One region of the Shewanella sp. Isolate8 genome, then DNA from elsewhere that is predicted to be linked to it. Evidence: predicted binding sites of a transcription regulator. Region 1 holds the regulator's gene; the other holds the start of a gene.
The links. The regulator LexA, encoded in region 1, represses DNA repair genes until DNA is damaged. The targets are predictions, from matches to a motif close to TACTGTATNNNNATACAGTA.

Region 1 (8,890 bases):
CAGGCGTCGCCGTGACTTCTAATCGGTATCCGGTGAGGGGTTCGTGCTCGGCTAGGTTAAGTAGTTGCCGATAATCCAGCGGCGCGGCGGCCTGCTTGAGTTCGAGCGCCTGTTGCAGTGCCTGCTTCTCGGCGGCTCTGCCTTGTTGCCACAGCCCCAACTTGACCAAGACGGTGAATACCAGCAAAGTAACTAAAACGAGAAAAATCGTGCCGCCGCGAATTGTGGGAGCCTTCATGAGCGAAATATTGCTGTTTAAAGTCGTCTTAGTACTGCTGTTGGTCTTCATTATCTTTAATCTTGGCCGGGCCCTATTTGTCTTGGTGAAGGGAGAGAGCAAGGCGCCCATGAGTCAGTATCTGGGGCGGCGTGTGCTTTTCTCTGTGCTGGTGGTGCTCTTGCTGTTGATTGCCCTGGGACTTGGGGTGATCACCCCAAATCCCAGACCCTATTAATAGGTGGTCATAAGGCTCCTTAGAGGACATAGACGAATACGAACAGGCAGAGCCAGACCACATCCACAAAGTGCCAATACCAGCTACCCGCCTGGAAGGCGAAATGCTTATCAGGCGTGAAATGCCCCTTTAATACCCGTAAGAAGAGCACGAACAGAAAGATGGTTCCCAGGGTCACGTGCATGCCGTGAAATCCAGTGAGCAGGAAGAAGGTATTACCATAGATGCCGGAGGAGAGGGTCAGCCCCATCTCCTGATAGGCGTGGGCATACTCTTTCGCCTGGAGGAAGAGGAAGGCGAGACCTAAGAGTATGGTGATCCCCAGCCAGAGGGTGAGCGCGGTGCGTTTACTCTTCTCCAGGCTCACGTGGGCGAAGTGCAGGGTGACCGACGAGGTCAGCAGTATGATGGTGTTGTACAGAGGCAGACCCGTCCAGCCCATGGCCTCCGTCTTGGTGCCATCGGGTGTGGTCACCAGGGGCCAGACCGCCTGGAAATTGGGCCAGAGCACCTCGTGAGTCATAGCATTGTTTGAGGCGCCGCCGAGCCAAGGCACGGCAATGGTGCGGGCATAGAGCAGGGCACCGAAGAAGGCGGCGAAGAACATCACCTCGGAGAAGATAAACCAGCTCATTCCCTGGCGGAAGGAGCGATCCATCTGCTTAGAGTAGAGGCCGGACATGGACTCGCCTATCACTGTCCTAAACCAGCCGAAGACCATGTAGAGGATGACGGCGATCCCTGCGGTGAGGATATAACCCCCGCTGGTTTGTTCCGTCTGTAACTGCTGTACATAACTGCCGGCGCCATAGGCGATCAGGAAGAGACCGACGGCACCTATGATGGGCCAGGCGCTCTGGGCGGGGACATAGTAGTGTTCATGTTTGCTTGTCATTTCACAGCTCCTTGCTCAACATCACCTACGTACCCCTTGTCGGTGATGTTGTATAGCGTATAAGAGAGGGTCAGTGTCGAGATCTGCTCGGGCAGCTCGGTATCGACGTAGAAGATCAAGGGTAATTGCGCATCGGCATTGGCTTCGAGTCTTTGCTGGTTAAAGCAGAAGCACTCCGTCTTGTGGAAGTAGGCCGCGCCCTGTCCCGGTGAGACAGAGGGGATCGCCTGTCCGACAATCTGCTGTGCCGAGAGGTTCTTGGCGTGAAACTGAGTACGGATCACCTCACCCGGATGCACCTGAATACGTTTCATCTCGGGGGCGAAGACCCAGGGCATATCTTTCTGAGTCTGAGCCATAAATTCGACCGTTACCGTACGACTGGTGTCTATGGTCACCGCCTTATATTCGGCGGCGGTCGATTGCGTCTTACCATTGATGCCTAATTTTTCACATAGCACATCGTATAGGGGCACCAAGGCGAATCCGAATCCAAACATGCCCACGCAACCTAGTAGCAATAGGCCGATCAGCTTACGGTTGGAGTACGCCTTAGTGTCCGTCATGCTATTTCACCTCGGGTGGTGTCGAGAATGAATGGTAGGGGGCCGGGCTTGGCAGGGTCCACTCCAGACCCTCGGCGCCATCCCATGGCTTGCTGGGAGCCGCCTCGCCGCCGCGAATGCACTTGATCACCACCACTAGGAAGATCAGTTGCGACAGGCCGAAGGCGAAACCACCGATAGAGACAATTTGGTTCACATCGGCAAATTGAATCGAGTAGTCTGGAATACGTCTCGGCATGCCCGCCAGTCCCAGGAAGTGCATGGGGAAGAAGAGCACATTCACCGAGATGACGGAGCACCAGAAATGCAGCTTGCCCAGCTTCTCGCTATACATGTGTCCCGTCCACTTAGGCAGCCAATAATAAGCCGCCGCCATGATGGAGAAGATGGCGCCCGACACCAGCACATAGTGGAAGTGAGCCACGACGAAGTAGGTATCGTGGTACTGGAAATCCACCGGCGTGATGGCCAGCATCAACCCGGAGAAGCCGCCTATGGTGAAGAGGATGATGAAGGCCAGCGAGAACAGCATGGGGGTCTCGAAGGTAAGTGAGCCGCGCCAGATGGTGGCTACCCAGTTGAATACCTTCACCCCGGTCGGTACGGCGATCAGCATGGTGCAGTACATGAAGAAGAGCTCGGCGAACACCGGCATCCCTGTGGTAAACATGTGGTGGGCCCAGACCAGGAACGAGAGGATCGCGATGCTGGCGGTGGCGTATACCATGGAGGAGTAGCCAAACAGCTTCTTGCGGCTGAAGGCCGGTACTATGGCCGAGATGATGCCGAAGGATGGCAAGATCATGATGTAGACCTCGGGGTGGCCGAAGAACCAGAAGATATGCTGGAACATCACAGGATCACCACCGCCGGCGGCATCGAAGAAGCTGGTGCCGAAGAACTTGTCGGTCAGTACCATGGTGACCACACCGGCAAGCACTGGCATCACGGCGATCAGCAGGAAGGCGGTGATCAGCCAGGTCCAGACAAACAGTGGCAGCTTCATCCAGGTCATACCGGGGGCGCGCATGTTGACTATGGTGACGATCACATTGATGGCGCCCATGATGGAGCTGATCCCCATGATGTGTACCGAGAAGACAAACAAGGCCGTACTGTCCGGGCTATAGGCCGTCGACAGCGGGGCATAGAAGGTCCAGCCAAAATTAGGGCCACCGCCCTCCATAAACAGCGAGCTAATCAGGATCGCAAAGGCGAAGGGCAAGATCCAGAAGCTCCAGTTGTTCATGCGCGGCAGGGCCATGTCTGGCGCCCCTATCATCATAGGGATCAGCCAGTTAGCCAGGCCGGTAAAGGCTGGCATCACGGCGCCGAATACCATGATCAGACCATGTACCGTGGTCATCTGGTTGAAGAAGTTCGGCTCCACCAGTTGCAGACCCGGTTGGAAAAGCTCGGCACGGATCACCATGGCCATGGCGCCGCCGGTTAAGAACATGATGAAACTAAACCAGAGATAGAGGGTACCGATATCTTTATGGTTGGTGGTAAACAGCCAACGCTTTATTCCCGTGGGGTGCTCCTCATGGTGGGTCGAATGTTCGCCAATATGAGTGGCATCCATATCTGCTTCACGCGTTATTGCATTCATAATGCCTCCCTATTGACCTGCTTGATTGACGTCTGTTGCCTGAACCATATCGCCTGTGTTGTTACCCCAGGCGTTGCGCTCAAAGGTGATCACCGCAGCGAGTTCCTGAGGCGTTAACTGGCTGGCAAAGGCCTGCATGGCGGTACCCGGCTTGCCGTGAAGCACTATGTCGATGTGGTTATCAACGGGCCCTGTGGCGATGGCACTGCCCTTGAGTGCCGGGAAGGCGCCCGGCAGACCCATGCCTGTGGCCTGGTGGCAAGCGGCGCAGTGGCCGAGGTAAACCTGCTCGCCCTTAGCCATCAGCTCATCCATGCTGAGGTCGTCTAAAACCACTGCTTTAGCGTCATCATTAGAGGAGGCCGGCTCGGTTGACTCGGTCGTTGTGGCTGCTGGTGGAGGTGTCGGCTGGGCCGTCTCGGCATTTGTACCGGCATCTGTGCCGCTTGGTGCACCTGAGCTTGCCTGGTTAACGTCGGCTGCCTGAACAATATCGCCGCTATCGTTGCCCCAGGCATTACGCTCGTAGGTCACCACGGCGGCAATTTCTGTGGCGGTCAACTGCTGCGCGAAGGCCTGCATCGCCGTGCCAGATCGACCGTGTAGCACCACAGAGATGTGATCGGCGACAGGGCCTTTTATGATTGGACTGCCGATGAGCGAGGGGAATACACCCGGGAGGCCGGCGCCATTTGGCTGGTGGCAGGCTGCGCAGCGCGCCATATACACCTGTTCGCCCTGGGCCATCAGCTCTTCTTTCGACAGGGTTTTCGACAGTGCGGCCTGCGCCTCGGCGGCGGCCGCGCTGGCCTGTGCCTCCTGCTCGACAATCCAGTTGTCGAAATCGGCCTCGGAAAGCACCTGCACCACGATCGGCATGAAGCCGTGATCCTTGCCGCAAAGCTCGGCGCACTGGCCGCGGTAGATGCCTGGCTTGTCGATGCGGGTCCAGGCCTCGTTGATGAAGCCTGGGTTAGCATCCTTCTTCACCGCGAAGGCCGGCACCCACCAGGAGTGGATCACATCCTCCGAGGTCATCAGGAAGCGGATCTTACGATTGACCGGCAGCACCAGCGGTTTGTCGACCTCCAGCAGATAGTGTTCGCCTTTGTCCTCCTTGCCCTCTATCTGTTCTCTGGGAGTGGCGAGTAGGCTGTAGTAGCTTATGTCTTGATCGAAGTAGCTGTAGTGCCATTTCCATTGGGAACCTGTGATCTTAATGGTGAGATCGGCATTGCTGGGATCTTCCATGGCGATCAGTGTCTTAGTGGCTGGGATGGCCATGAGGATCAAGATGGCAAAAGGCACGAGCGTCCAGGCGATCTCTACCTTAGTGCTCTCATGAAAGTTTGCCGCGACGGCACCCTTAGAACGTCTATGGTTGATGATGGCGTAGATCATCACGCCAAAGACGACCAGGCCTATGGCGCAACAGATATAGAGAATCGTCATATGCAGGCTAAACACCTTATTACTGATCTCTGTGACCCCTGATGTCATGTTCAGGGGCATATCTGCTGCGAGTATGGTGGGCGTAAATAGCAACGCCAGCAAACAACACAACACTTGCTTCACTAGACTTCTCCTCTGTCAATTGCGAAGGCAACTACAAAGAAGAGCCACACAGTATGTCTCGGCTCTATGCAAACTCTTCAGTTCCCAAAAAAGCAACGATGACTTCAAAGTGCGTCGGTGGTGAAACTCTTGTTCTGTTGGTGGTGACCACGCTTGCACTTACGGCTGAATATATCAGACCAATTTCAGCTTCCGTGGGCGAGGTGTTACAAGATTATTTTCGCCGCTCAAGCCGACAACCAAATTGTGCGATATAACAAATAATCGTTGATATCTATTACTAACTTAATGGCTGTTTAAATATTGATCAAGATCACTTTTATTTTATTTTGCTAAACAAAACAGACACAAAAACGCCCCTTGCGGGGCGTTTGTATGGAAAGGTAGTGCGAGGATGATTAGTGTAGCGAGCTAAACAGATTCGAGGGCTGACCGCTGAGATCCTCTTGGGAAAACGGGCTGGCAGGTAAGTGACCGTTCGCATCTTCGATCACTACCCCTAATGCGCGGGTATTCTTGGCGACTATCTGTAGGCGACGACTGTCACGGGCATCCAGGGTTTGTGCCCAGCAGATCACCGCACTGGATGTACCACTTGTGAGGGCTTTTTCCATCGCCCACAGGGTTTCGACCTCATCCTTGGTGTGCACAAGTAATATACGGTCCATGCGAACACCGCCGTCGGCCAGCATCTGTTTGTAGCCTATGTTTGGCGGGCTGATCAGCACCACCCATTGCCCCTGCTGACTGAGTCTGGCTAGCTCAGGGGTGAGGGCCTGGAGCTCCTGCTTGCCCTGAGTCGAACTTGCCGTGGTAGAGATAGTGTTGCCATCGCCGCGCTTAAGCGAGCTGTCGAGATCGACCCAAAGTCCTGGATGACGTGGCGCCATGCCCATTAGGTTGTTCATTGCCAGTCTCCATTTCGAATCACGCCAACGGCCAGGCCTTCGATACTCAGGCTCTGAGTGGTGAGATCGACGACGATAGGGGAATATTCTTCGTTTTCTGCATGAAGGAACACGGTGCTGCCGCGCTTCTCGAAGCGTTTAACCGTGACATCGTCTTCCACGCGGGCAACGATGATCTGACCGTTTCTGGCCTGTTCGACCTTATGTACTGCCAGCAGATCGCCTTCGAGAATGCCGATATCTTTCATACTGTCACCCTTGACCCTCAGCAGGAAGTCTGCGCTGGGGCGGAACATGCTTGGATCAACCTGATAGTGCTGCTCCACATGCTCCTGGGCCAGAATGGGCTCACCGGCGGCAACCTGGCCGATTAGAGGCAGACCGAGATCTTCAGGCTCTTCCTCTTGGGTCAGCTTAATACCGCGTGAGGTGCCGGGCATGATTTCGATGCAACCTTTCTTGGCCAGCGCCTTGAGGTGTTCCTCGGCAGCATTGGCACTCTTAAAGCCTAAGCGACGCGCAATTTCCGCACGGGTAGGCGGCATGCCAGTGTCGGCAATATTGCGTTTAATCAGATCTAAAATCTCGGCTTGTCTCGGGGTTAAGGGTCTCATGATTAATCCTGTCTTTCCATACAGTACCTGTCAGTATATACAGTATTTTATACAGTGCAAGTATTAACCAGATTTTCTGTCAGTCACATCAAGCGATTAGCGCGTAAAGCGCAGGCGGCTAGTCTCGTTGAGCCTGTTCTAGGGAGACGAGTAGATGATGGTAATCGTCGATGGCAGGGAAGTCGGCAAACTGCTTGTGCGGCTTTTGGCTGTCGGGATTCTTGATCCCTAGCTGATAGCCTACGCCGGCTTTTTGGGCCGCCAGTAGAATGGGCTCACTGTCGTCGATAAACAGGCAGCGGCTGGGATCCAGGGAAAACTCATTAAACAGGTGACGCCAGAACTTGGGATGCTCCTTGGGATAGCCTGTCGTGTGGCTGGAGAGCATCTCGTCTAACCCGCTAGCCAGTTCGGTATGTTTGAGCTTCAACGCCAGACTGTGGGGATGGGCGTTGGTGACTAAGATGCGCCGCTTGCCGTATTTGGCGAGCGTGCCGAGAAAGGGCATGCTGTCCTGACGCAGCTGGATCCTGTCGACCAGGGTGTGATGCAGCGCCAGAATGTCCAGACCCAACTCCTGTTGCCAATATTCGAGGCAATACCACTCCAGGGTGCCGAAGACCTTGGCATAGGCACTCTCTACCAGTTGCTGGGCCTCGGCCGGTGGGATCTGCCGCTGCTGACACAAGGCCTGAGGCACCAGGCTGAGCCAGAAGTGGTTGTCGAAATGCAGATCCAGCAGGGTACCGTCCATGTCTAACAATACGGTATCTATCTTATTCCAGGGAAACATAAAGGTAGTAAAAAAATTCCTTGGTTTGAGTTGTGGATTAGGCCCATCATAGTAAGATTGAGTGGTTAAGCAAACGCCATTTTTCAGGAAGTTCAATGTCGGACAAAAAGCCGCAGATCCTACATGCCGAAGTTGTTGCCCAGAGCCGTCTGTTCCAGATAGAGCAGGTGCATTTAAAATTTTCGAATCAGGTTGAGCGCCAATATGAGCGCATGAAGGGTAATACCCGCGGCGCCGTGATGGTGGTGCCTGTGCATGGCGAGGAACTCCTGCTGGGACGCGAATATGCGGCAGGCACCCATAGTTACGAGCTGGGCTTCCCCAAAGGCCTGGTGGATCCCGGCGAGACCCATGCCCAGGCGGCCAACCGTGAGCTGCAGGAGGAGATCGGCTTTGGTGCCCGTAAGTTGACCCATCTGATGGAGTTAAGCCTGGCGCCTGGCTACTTTGCCAGCAAGATGCAGATCTTCGTCGCCGAAGATCTGTATGAGAGTCGATTGCAGGGTGACGAGCCCGAACCCATAGAGGTGGTACGCTGGCCATTGAGCCAGTGGTCTGAGTTGTTATTAGAAGATGACTTTTCCGAATCTCGAAGCGTTAGCGCCTTGTTTTTGGCACAGAAACATCTAAAACTAAAGTAGTTAATCCGAATTATCATATTAGGCATTGCCAGATGTAGGCTGTTGGAGTTGTGATGAAGCCAGAAGAGTATGTTGAGCAGGCGATTTCGATTGCCATCGAGGCGGGAGAAGCCATTAAAGGGATCTACCTCGAGGGCAGTTTTGACAAAGAGGTGAAATCCGACAATACCCCGGTGACCTCTGCCGATATCGCGGCCCATAAGATCATCGCTTCCCAGCTTAACAGTCTCACCCCTGAGATCCCGGTTTTATCCGAAGAAGATGCCGATATCCCCTACGTCGAGCGCGCCGACTGGCAGCGCTACTGGTTAGTCGATCCCCTAGATGGCACGGGCGAGTTTATTGCCGGTAGCGGTGACTTCTCGGTGATCATCGCCCTGGTCGAGCACAATCGCCCTATCATGGGCGTAGTCTATGTGCCTATGACGGGCGTGGTCTATTACGCCATTGCGGGGCTGGGCGCCTATAAGCGCAGCAGCAAGGGCGAGGTGCGTATCGCCAGCAAACAGCTCACCACAGATGATGAACCTTGTTTGCGCCTGGCGGTGAGCCGTCGTCAGGATCCCCAATCTGTATTGAAGCTTTTCAATCACCCTAAACACTGCGAGCTAGTGGTGTTGGGTGGTGCGGCGCTTAAGAGCTGTCTGGTGGCAGAAGGTCGCGCCGACTGTTATGTGCGTATCGGTCCCACGGGTGAGTGGGACACGGGCGCGGCGCAGATCATCATCGAAGAAGCGGGCGGCCAGGTGATGGATCTCGAGCTACAGCCACTGAGTTATAACGAGCGCGAATCACTAGAGAATCCCAACTTTATCGTCGTGGGATCGACCC
Region 2 (7,616 bases), on a different contig from region 1:
CCAGCGCCTTGCCCACATCGCCCATGGCACTCTTGAAGCGGTAGCAGATCACCGCCGCGGCAAGCGCGGTGCGCTCACGGCCATATTTGCGGTAGATATACTGAATCACCTCCTCGCGCCGCTCATGCTCGAAGTCCACGTCGATATCCGGCGGCTCGTTACGCTCCTTAGAGATGAAGCGTTCGAACAACATGTTGATCTTAGTGGGATCCACCTCGGTGATCCCCAGGCAGTAACAGACCACTGAGTTCGCCGCCGAGCCCCGCCCCTGATAGAGGATCTGCTGGGATTTGGCGAAACAGACGATGTCATAGATGGTGAGAAAGAAATACTCATAGGCCATCGCCGCAATCAATTGCAGCTCCTTCTCATATTGCATCTTCACCTTAGCGGGCACCCCGGCCGGAAAGCGCCGTTTGGCCCCTTCCCGCACCGCCTGCGCCAGATACTCACTGGCCTGCATGTCGGCTGGTACCACCTCCGCCGGGTACTCATATTTGAGTTCATCCAGGGAGAAATGACAGCGACGGGCCAGCGCCAGGGCGTTGTCGATCCACGCCTGAGGGTAGCGTTTACGCTGCGCCGCTATTGGCTTGAGGCTGGCTTCAGCGTTGATGGAGCATAGGGCCGCACCGCTATCGAGATCCCGCCCATGGGCGATACAGGTCAAGATATCGAGCAGCGGCTGACGCTCCGCCTCATGCATGCGCACGCCACCGGCCGCCACACAGGGGATCGCCTGGGCCTGACTCAGCCATTGCCATTGCTGTAGGTTGAGTGCCTCTCCCGGCAGCAAGAGTCGCTCCATCAAGAGATGCAGGCGTCCCGAAAAGGCTGAAACCAGCCGTGAGGCTATGCCTCCTATGTGCTCACGATAACGAGATAACATATCGGGCTCTGCGCTCGCTCCCCCGCCGCCTTGCCTAAACTGCGCCAGAGTCGGTGGCCGCCACAGCAGCAGGCTCTGCTGCTGAGCCAGGATAGCCTCTAGGCTCACCCTGTACTCGCCCTTACTCTGACTCCGCCTGGCCTGGGTGACCAGGGCGCTGATCTCGCCATAGGCCAGACGACTGGGTGCCAGCAGCACAAACAGCCCCTCATCGAGATGAAACTCGGCGCCCAAGATCAACTTAAGGTTGCAGCGCTTAGCCGCCTCATGGGCCTTAACCACACCGGCGAAGGAACATTCGTCGGTCAACGCCAGCGCCTGATAGCCCAGGCGCTTGGCCTGCTCCACCAGCTCATGGGGGTGAGAGGCCCCCCGCAAAAAGCTGTAATTGGAGAGAGCGTGTAATTCGGCATACTGTGGCTCAGTGTGCTGTGATTGGGTGCGCATTAGCCAAACCATCCCTGCAGGAATAAGCCCTCAGGCGTGCGAAACACCCAGCAGAGTCCGCCATGGTGTCGGCGGGCAAGATAATAATCCCGCGGCGGACTCGCCGACCAGGGACTATGCAGTCGCTCCGGGCCCTTGAGCAGGCTCACCGACTCCTGCCCAATTGGCTCAGGCTGACGCAGTAGCCAATTGGGCCGAATGCGGCCGTCACACAGGCCATGAAACAGATCCGTAAACAAGGTCGCCTCCTCGCTCAGCGCACGGGTCTTACCCTGATAGCTGGCCCTTGGCTCGGCGCACAGGTTGCTCCCTGAGACCATAGCATCCTGACTCGCTCCCTTGCGTCCCTGGGCACCCAAACGGTTTTGAGAAAGGCTGCGGCTCTGCCAGCTCTGCTCCGGCAGGTGATGACTGTGATTCTCAAGTCCCTTAACCTTGTCTGCCCCTAAACGCGCCTCAAGCAGGGATAACAGACGCATGCTGGCATCGCTCTCCCCCTCACCCTTCCACCAATGGGGTGTCTGCACCGACAGTGCCACCAGCGTATCGGCCTGAATCGCCAGGCTAGTCACCGGTGCCTCCAGGGTAAGACGCTCCAGTTGCACGCGGCAAAGCTTAAGCAGGGCGTCGGCCCTATGTTCGGCGAAGGGGTAACGGATCTCACAGCGTAGCGGGGCTAGATTCAGATCGCGAAACACTAAGGTTAATGACAGCGCCAGCACCGCCTGTTGACGCTGTACAAGATAGGCCGATAGCGTCCCTAACATGCGCCCAAGGGGAAAGGCCAAGCCTTCGAGGTGACTCACCTCATAGAGCAAGGCCAGCTTGTGGCGATAAGACTCAGGCATCTGATAAAACTCATGCACCTGGGGTAGCTGACCTTTGAGGCGAGCCAGTAGGGTCAGCACGGTCTCGCCAAAACGCTCACCAAGCTCCTTGAACGGCAAGGTAAGCAGCGCCTTAACCTGGGTCAGCCCCATATTCTCAAGGGCCTGCAACACATGTTGCGGCAATGGCAAGACAGAGACCGGCAAAGACGCGATTTGGGCGAGAGTAACCTGGACAAACTCCTCCTGTGATAGCCTCTCTTGTGATAGCTCCTCCTGTGATAGCCGCTCCTGACCATAGGCCTGCTGCGCTAACACCTCGGGGGCTACTTCTTCAATCTCTGCGCCTTGGGGATAGGCTGGCGCCACTGACATGCCCTGCGGCTCATTGTCTCGCAGCAATCGCGTATTCTCTTGTGACAACGGCGCATTCTCTTGTGACAACGGCTCATTCTTTTGTGATAACGGCCAATAGTCATCTGATGGCTCACCAGCCTGCCTGAACATAGGCCGGTATCTGGCCCCTAGCTGAGCCAGCAGTGCATTCTCTCCCAGGGCAAACTGGCACTCGAGCCCATAATCCTGGGCTGTCTTATGATACTGGCTGATGAGTCTGTCCAGGCCGCCGAAAACCTTCGCCATCGAGCCGACCTCCAGCAGCAAGGTGTCTGTCAGACTCGGCGACTCATTCGGTTTCTTTTGCCTGGCCTGCTCGAACGGGCAGACGGGCGGCACGACCCTGGCGCTGTAACCATAGCTCCACTGGCACAGCCAATGGATGGCCTCCTGACTCAAAGAGGGCTCATAGGCTAATAACTGCAGCGATGGGCTGAGCGCCTGGGCGGTCGCCAGACTCTGGCCCGTCTCGACCCCCAGCTTAGCCGCAGCGCTTGAGGCGATAAGGATCTGACTGGACTGACGCTCGAAGAGGGCCAGCTCGCTGCCCTGGGGCAAACCTTGATGGTAGCCTTGATACTGAAGTAACCAGTGAGGAAAATAGACCGCAAGCCACAGCATCTAAGCACTCCAGGGACCTTGCAAGACTTGGGCGCTCTCCTGAGGCCTATCCAGCTTCCTATCCAGTTCATCCTCCCATTCCTTCTCCCGTCCCCTCTCTGTAGCCACATCGAGCATCAGGCTCTGAGCCAATAGCTCGGGCAGAAGCGATAAGGAAAAGCCCGGCGCCGGCCAACCACCACGGCGCTTTAAAATATCTACCTGGGTCTCGAGCGGCTTATCTGTTCCTGCCTCGGTGTTAGCCTGCAAGGCGATCCGCAGCGGCACGGGATGGGCCTGCTCCTTCATCTTATCCGGCAGATAGCAGAAACACAGACTCTCGCCCTTCTCGCAGGCAAGCTGCAAGCGCCTGGCCTGACTGACACTGAGCTCCTTAAGCCAACATAAGACCAGAGGCGAGACGCCGCTAGTTAAGATCTGCTCGAGCGCCCATAGCTGCTCCTTCACCGCCTGGGTGTCGATCCACAAGAGACGGCTGATATCTATGCCCTGCATCGCTAACGCTTGGGGATAAGGCACATGAGGCGGCGCCACCAGGCTCACCAGTCCGGTACCACAACCTTCGGTCGATGCGTTAGGGATCAGGCGGCGCATCAGCGGCAGTACAAGACTCAGCTCGCCAATCCCCTCACTGGTAGAGAAGATCTCGCATAGCCCCTGATTAGGCCAGCCTCCCTGCCCTAGATGGCGATTAAGCTCAGGATAACCGCTATCCTGCCCCTCTTGCTGGGGATGATAGGCATCGCCGCGCCAAAGATCGGCGCGCTGGAGTAAACGTTCAAGTTGAAGATCTGCCAAGGCCATGATGCACCCGCTCTCATTCGATTCGCTTAAGGGATGGCTGAGTTGTTAGCCTTGAGCTGTTAACACTAAGATGCCAAGAGCTAATCGCGACTGAATCATGACCTAGTCACGACCCAATCACGACTGAACCACGACTTATACCGCAGCTGGACCGTAACAGAGCCACGACATCAATCTGGCATCTTTCCCAGGCAGCGCTAACCCTGCTTACCTTAAACATGGAAATCGAAATAATACTGTATATAAATACAGTATATTTATAAATGGGCAGATCGCAAGCCCGAAAACGGGTGCTCTTTCGAGATCCTTCCACTGCTTGACGGCATAAGCCGCACTCTCTGCCTCTGGCTTAAGCAAGAGGGCAAGCTAGCCACTGATTTTCATCGGTGAACAGAGATAGCTGTTTTGCGACAATCAGTTGCAGCGGCTCATTGAAGTCAAAGCGCGGGATTCACACCGCGCAGGCACAAAAAAACCACCCTAAGGTGGCTTTATCGGTTATCAGCGTCGATCAACGGTATTTCTTGACCTTCTTGAGCGCTATCTGCTGCTTGAGGGGCGACAGGTGCTCGATAAAGACCTTGCCATCGAGATGATCCATCTCGTGTTGCAGCACGATTGCCAGGAAGTCATCGCTCTCGATCTCAAAGGCCTCACCCTGACGGTTAAGCGCCTTGACCTTCACCTTTTCGAAACGTGTCACCTTGGCGCGGTAGCCAGGAATTGAGAGACAGCCCTCTTCGCCGACGATCTCGCCCGAACGCTCGACGAACTCAGGATTGATCACCACGATGGGCTGATCGCGATCCTCAGACAGATCGATCACTAAGATGGCGTGTTCGCTGCCCACCTGAGTAGCGGCGAGCCCAATGCCATCGTCTGTGTGGTACATGGTTTCGATCAGATCATCGATAAAACCTTGCACGGCGGCAATGTCTTCTACGGGCTTGGCCTTACGTTTCAGGCGCTCATCAGGAATGGTCAATATATCGAGTACAGGCATAGTCTCAGGTTCTGGTTAATCAAATTAGGCATATAAAGTGGTGCCATTATGACCGAAATCACATTAAAGGCAACCGCAATCGGGTTTTCCCTTCAGGCCAAGCCTTGCAGCCGACTTGTATTTCATCGCTCAAGTCGATAGCATGACCAGATAAATGTATACAATATACGAGAATGATGATGACGACCCCTATACGTACCCCTCTGCCTAGTACCTTTTATGTGGCCAATACCATGGAGATCTTCGAGCGTCTCGCCTGGTATGGCTTCTTTACCCTCTCCTCCCTCTATATGACCTCTCCTGCTCACCAAGGCGGCTTAGGCTTTAGCGAACAGGAGCGTGGCCTGCTGCAGGGAATGATCCCCTTCTTTCTCTACCTGTTTCCTGTACTTACCGGTGCACTGGCCGATCGCTATGGCTACCGTAAGATGTTTCTTATCGCCTACGCCATCATGTGCCCCAGCTATTTCCTCCTAGGTCAGGTGAGCAGCTTTAGCGGCTTCTTCATCGCCTTCATGGGGGTCGCCATCGGCGCAGCCTGCTTTAAACCTGTGGTGACGGGCACTGTGGCACGCACCACAGATCACACCAACCGAGGCCTGGGTTTTGGCATCTTCTATATGATGGTCAATGTGGGCGGCTTCCTCGGCCCCTTCATCGCCGGCTATGTCCGCGCCATCAGCTGGGACTGGGTCTTCATCATGTCGGCAATCTGGATCGGCATAAATTTCATTCCGGCACTCTTCTTCTATCACGAACCGACCAATCCTCACCAGCAGCGGGGTAAGTCACTGTCTCAGGTATTCAGGGATATTCAAGAGGTGCTGGGCAATGCCCGTTTCGCCCTGCTGTTTTTCGGCACCTTAGTGATCCTGCTCTCCTACGGCGCCAAGTGGATCAGCGGCGAGCAGTGCCTGACCATCTACCTGGTGTGGTTTAGCCTGCATATGATCTGGAATGCCCTCGCCAAATCTGACAAGCAACTGCCCTGGTATCTGCAGAAGATCGCCCTTGGCAACAAGCCCTTCGTGATCTACCTGCTTATCCTTTCCGGCTTCTGGATGGTCTACCAACAGATCTTCATCACCCTGCCCATCTATATTCGCGATTTTGTCGATACCTCGGACCTAGTCGCCATGCTAGCCCCCTGGCCCGGACTGCTCGACTTCTTCGCCCCCGTGGATATCACGCTACTCGGTGACGAACTGCTCGGTACGGCAAAGGCCTATGGCGCCGGTAGCCTGAGCCTGTCAGACGCCTACTTCGATCTGGTGCATGCCAAAGTGATGATCCCAAGAGAAGAACTCGGGGAGGCGTTAGGAATTATCGCGCAAGCGCCAGAGCTCGCCAGTCAATATGCTCAGCAGTTTGCCCTGCAGTATCGCCAGATAAACCCCGAGTACCTTATCGGGCTCAATTTTCTCTCTATCGTGTTGATGCAGGTGATGGTGAGCCGCATCGCCGAGCGATTCAGTCCGCTGCCGGTTTTGGTGGCTGGCACCCTGATTCTTGGGCTAGGCACGGCGCTAGGCGGACTCGCCCACGGCATACTCATGGGCGGCGCCATGGTACTCACCTCCATCTTGGTATTTTCCATCGGTGAGATGGTGGCCTCACCTAAGAGTCAGGAATATGTGGCCAGCTTTGCCCCCCAAGATAAGAAGGCGATGTTTATGGGTTACTATTTTGTCTCATCGGCCATCGGCTTCTTGCTGGCTGGCCCGCTATCTGGCTACCTCTACGCCGAAGTCGCCAAGGGCGCAAACCAGCCCGCCTTAATGTGGTACATCATAGGCGGATTTGGCCTGCTGGCCACCATAGGGCTAGTGCTGTTTCATCGTATCGGTGCCAAACAGGCGTTATCGCCGGCGCAGCCTAATGCCTTAGGCGCACAGAGCTAGTTGGAAAATGCTTATCAAAAAAGGCGAGATTTATCTTGGTATTAGCAAGCAAGTAATAAATCGATAATCAAGCAACAGACAGGTCAAAGTCCCATCGACCTGTCTGTCATCCCACTCCATACATACTCAAGCCAATACCAGCGACGGTTAAACCATCCAGCCTTCACTTCACTCACCCCTTATCCTTAGAAATTATCTAGAAACTGGTTTACTATCAGAACATAGCCATTGCACCTAGCAAACGCCTGGCAAGACACATTAAACTCAGGCTATCTAGCATTTCCTTGACGATGAGATGCCTTAGGGCCAGAACGGAGACAGCGTGAATCAGACACAGTTATCGCCCATGGCCAAGATATGGCACGTGGTTGCCCTGATCCCCGAGGGGCATGTCAGCTCCTATGGCAAGATAGCCGATCTCGCCGGCCTGCCAGGGCGAGCACGCTATGTCTCCCGCGCCCTCAAGATGGCGCCCGATACGTTAGCGCTCCCCTGGCATCGAGTGATCAACAGCCAGGGAAAGATCGCCTTTCCCGAGACCAGCCCCCATTTTATCGAGCAGATGCAGAGATTAAGAAGTGAAGCGATAGAAGTGAACCGAGGTCGGGTAAAGCTGTCCAAGTATGAGTGGCAGCCGGATCTGGCGACCCTAGTGTTTGCATTACCCTTTTAACTTATCGTGACCGGGAGAAGGCCTTGTCGATATTCAAATCCGCACTCATGATTTC

Region 2: imuA (translesion DNA synthesis-associated protein ImuA) is a predicted target of LexA. The motif match lies at 4,219-4,238, and genes of this name have one in related genera.

What each region holds. Positions count from the first base shown of each region.
Region 1 covers NZ_JAKEVI010000005.1:174,155-183,044, forward strand. The annotation lists gene L1D43_RS18600 (SURF1 family protein) at 1-238, opposite strand, end outside; gene L1D43_RS18605 (DUF2909 family protein) at 237-455, shown strand; gene L1D43_RS18610 (cytochrome c oxidase subunit 3) at 475-1,350, opposite strand; gene L1D43_RS18615 (cytochrome c oxidase assembly protein) at 1,347-1,916, opposite strand; gene ctaD (cytochrome c oxidase subunit I) at 1,918-3,501, opposite strand; gene coxB (cytochrome c oxidase subunit II) at 3,538-5,103, opposite strand; gene L1D43_RS18630 (SulA-like leucine-rich domain-containing protein) at 5,502-6,011, opposite strand; gene lexA (transcriptional repressor LexA) at 6,008-6,625, opposite strand; gene yrfG (GMP/IMP nucleotidase) at 6,744-7,418, opposite strand; gene nudE (ADP compounds hydrolase NudE) at 7,514-8,059, shown strand; gene cysQ (3'(2'),5'-bisphosphate nucleotidase CysQ) at 8,113-8,890, shown strand, end outside.
Region 2 covers NZ_JAKEVI010000001.1:1,855,178-1,862,793, forward strand. The annotation lists gene L1D43_RS08200 (error-prone DNA polymerase) at 1-1,336, opposite strand, end outside; gene L1D43_RS08205 (DNA polymerase Y family protein) at 1,336-3,180, opposite strand; gene imuA (translesion DNA synthesis-associated protein ImuA) at 3,181-3,984, opposite strand; gene def (peptide deformylase) at 4,496-4,987, opposite strand; gene L1D43_RS08220 (MFS transporter) at 5,167-6,888, shown strand; gene L1D43_RS08225 (MGMT family protein) at 7,235-7,561, shown strand; gene L1D43_RS08230 (DUF3108 domain-containing protein) at 7,609-7,616, shown strand, end outside.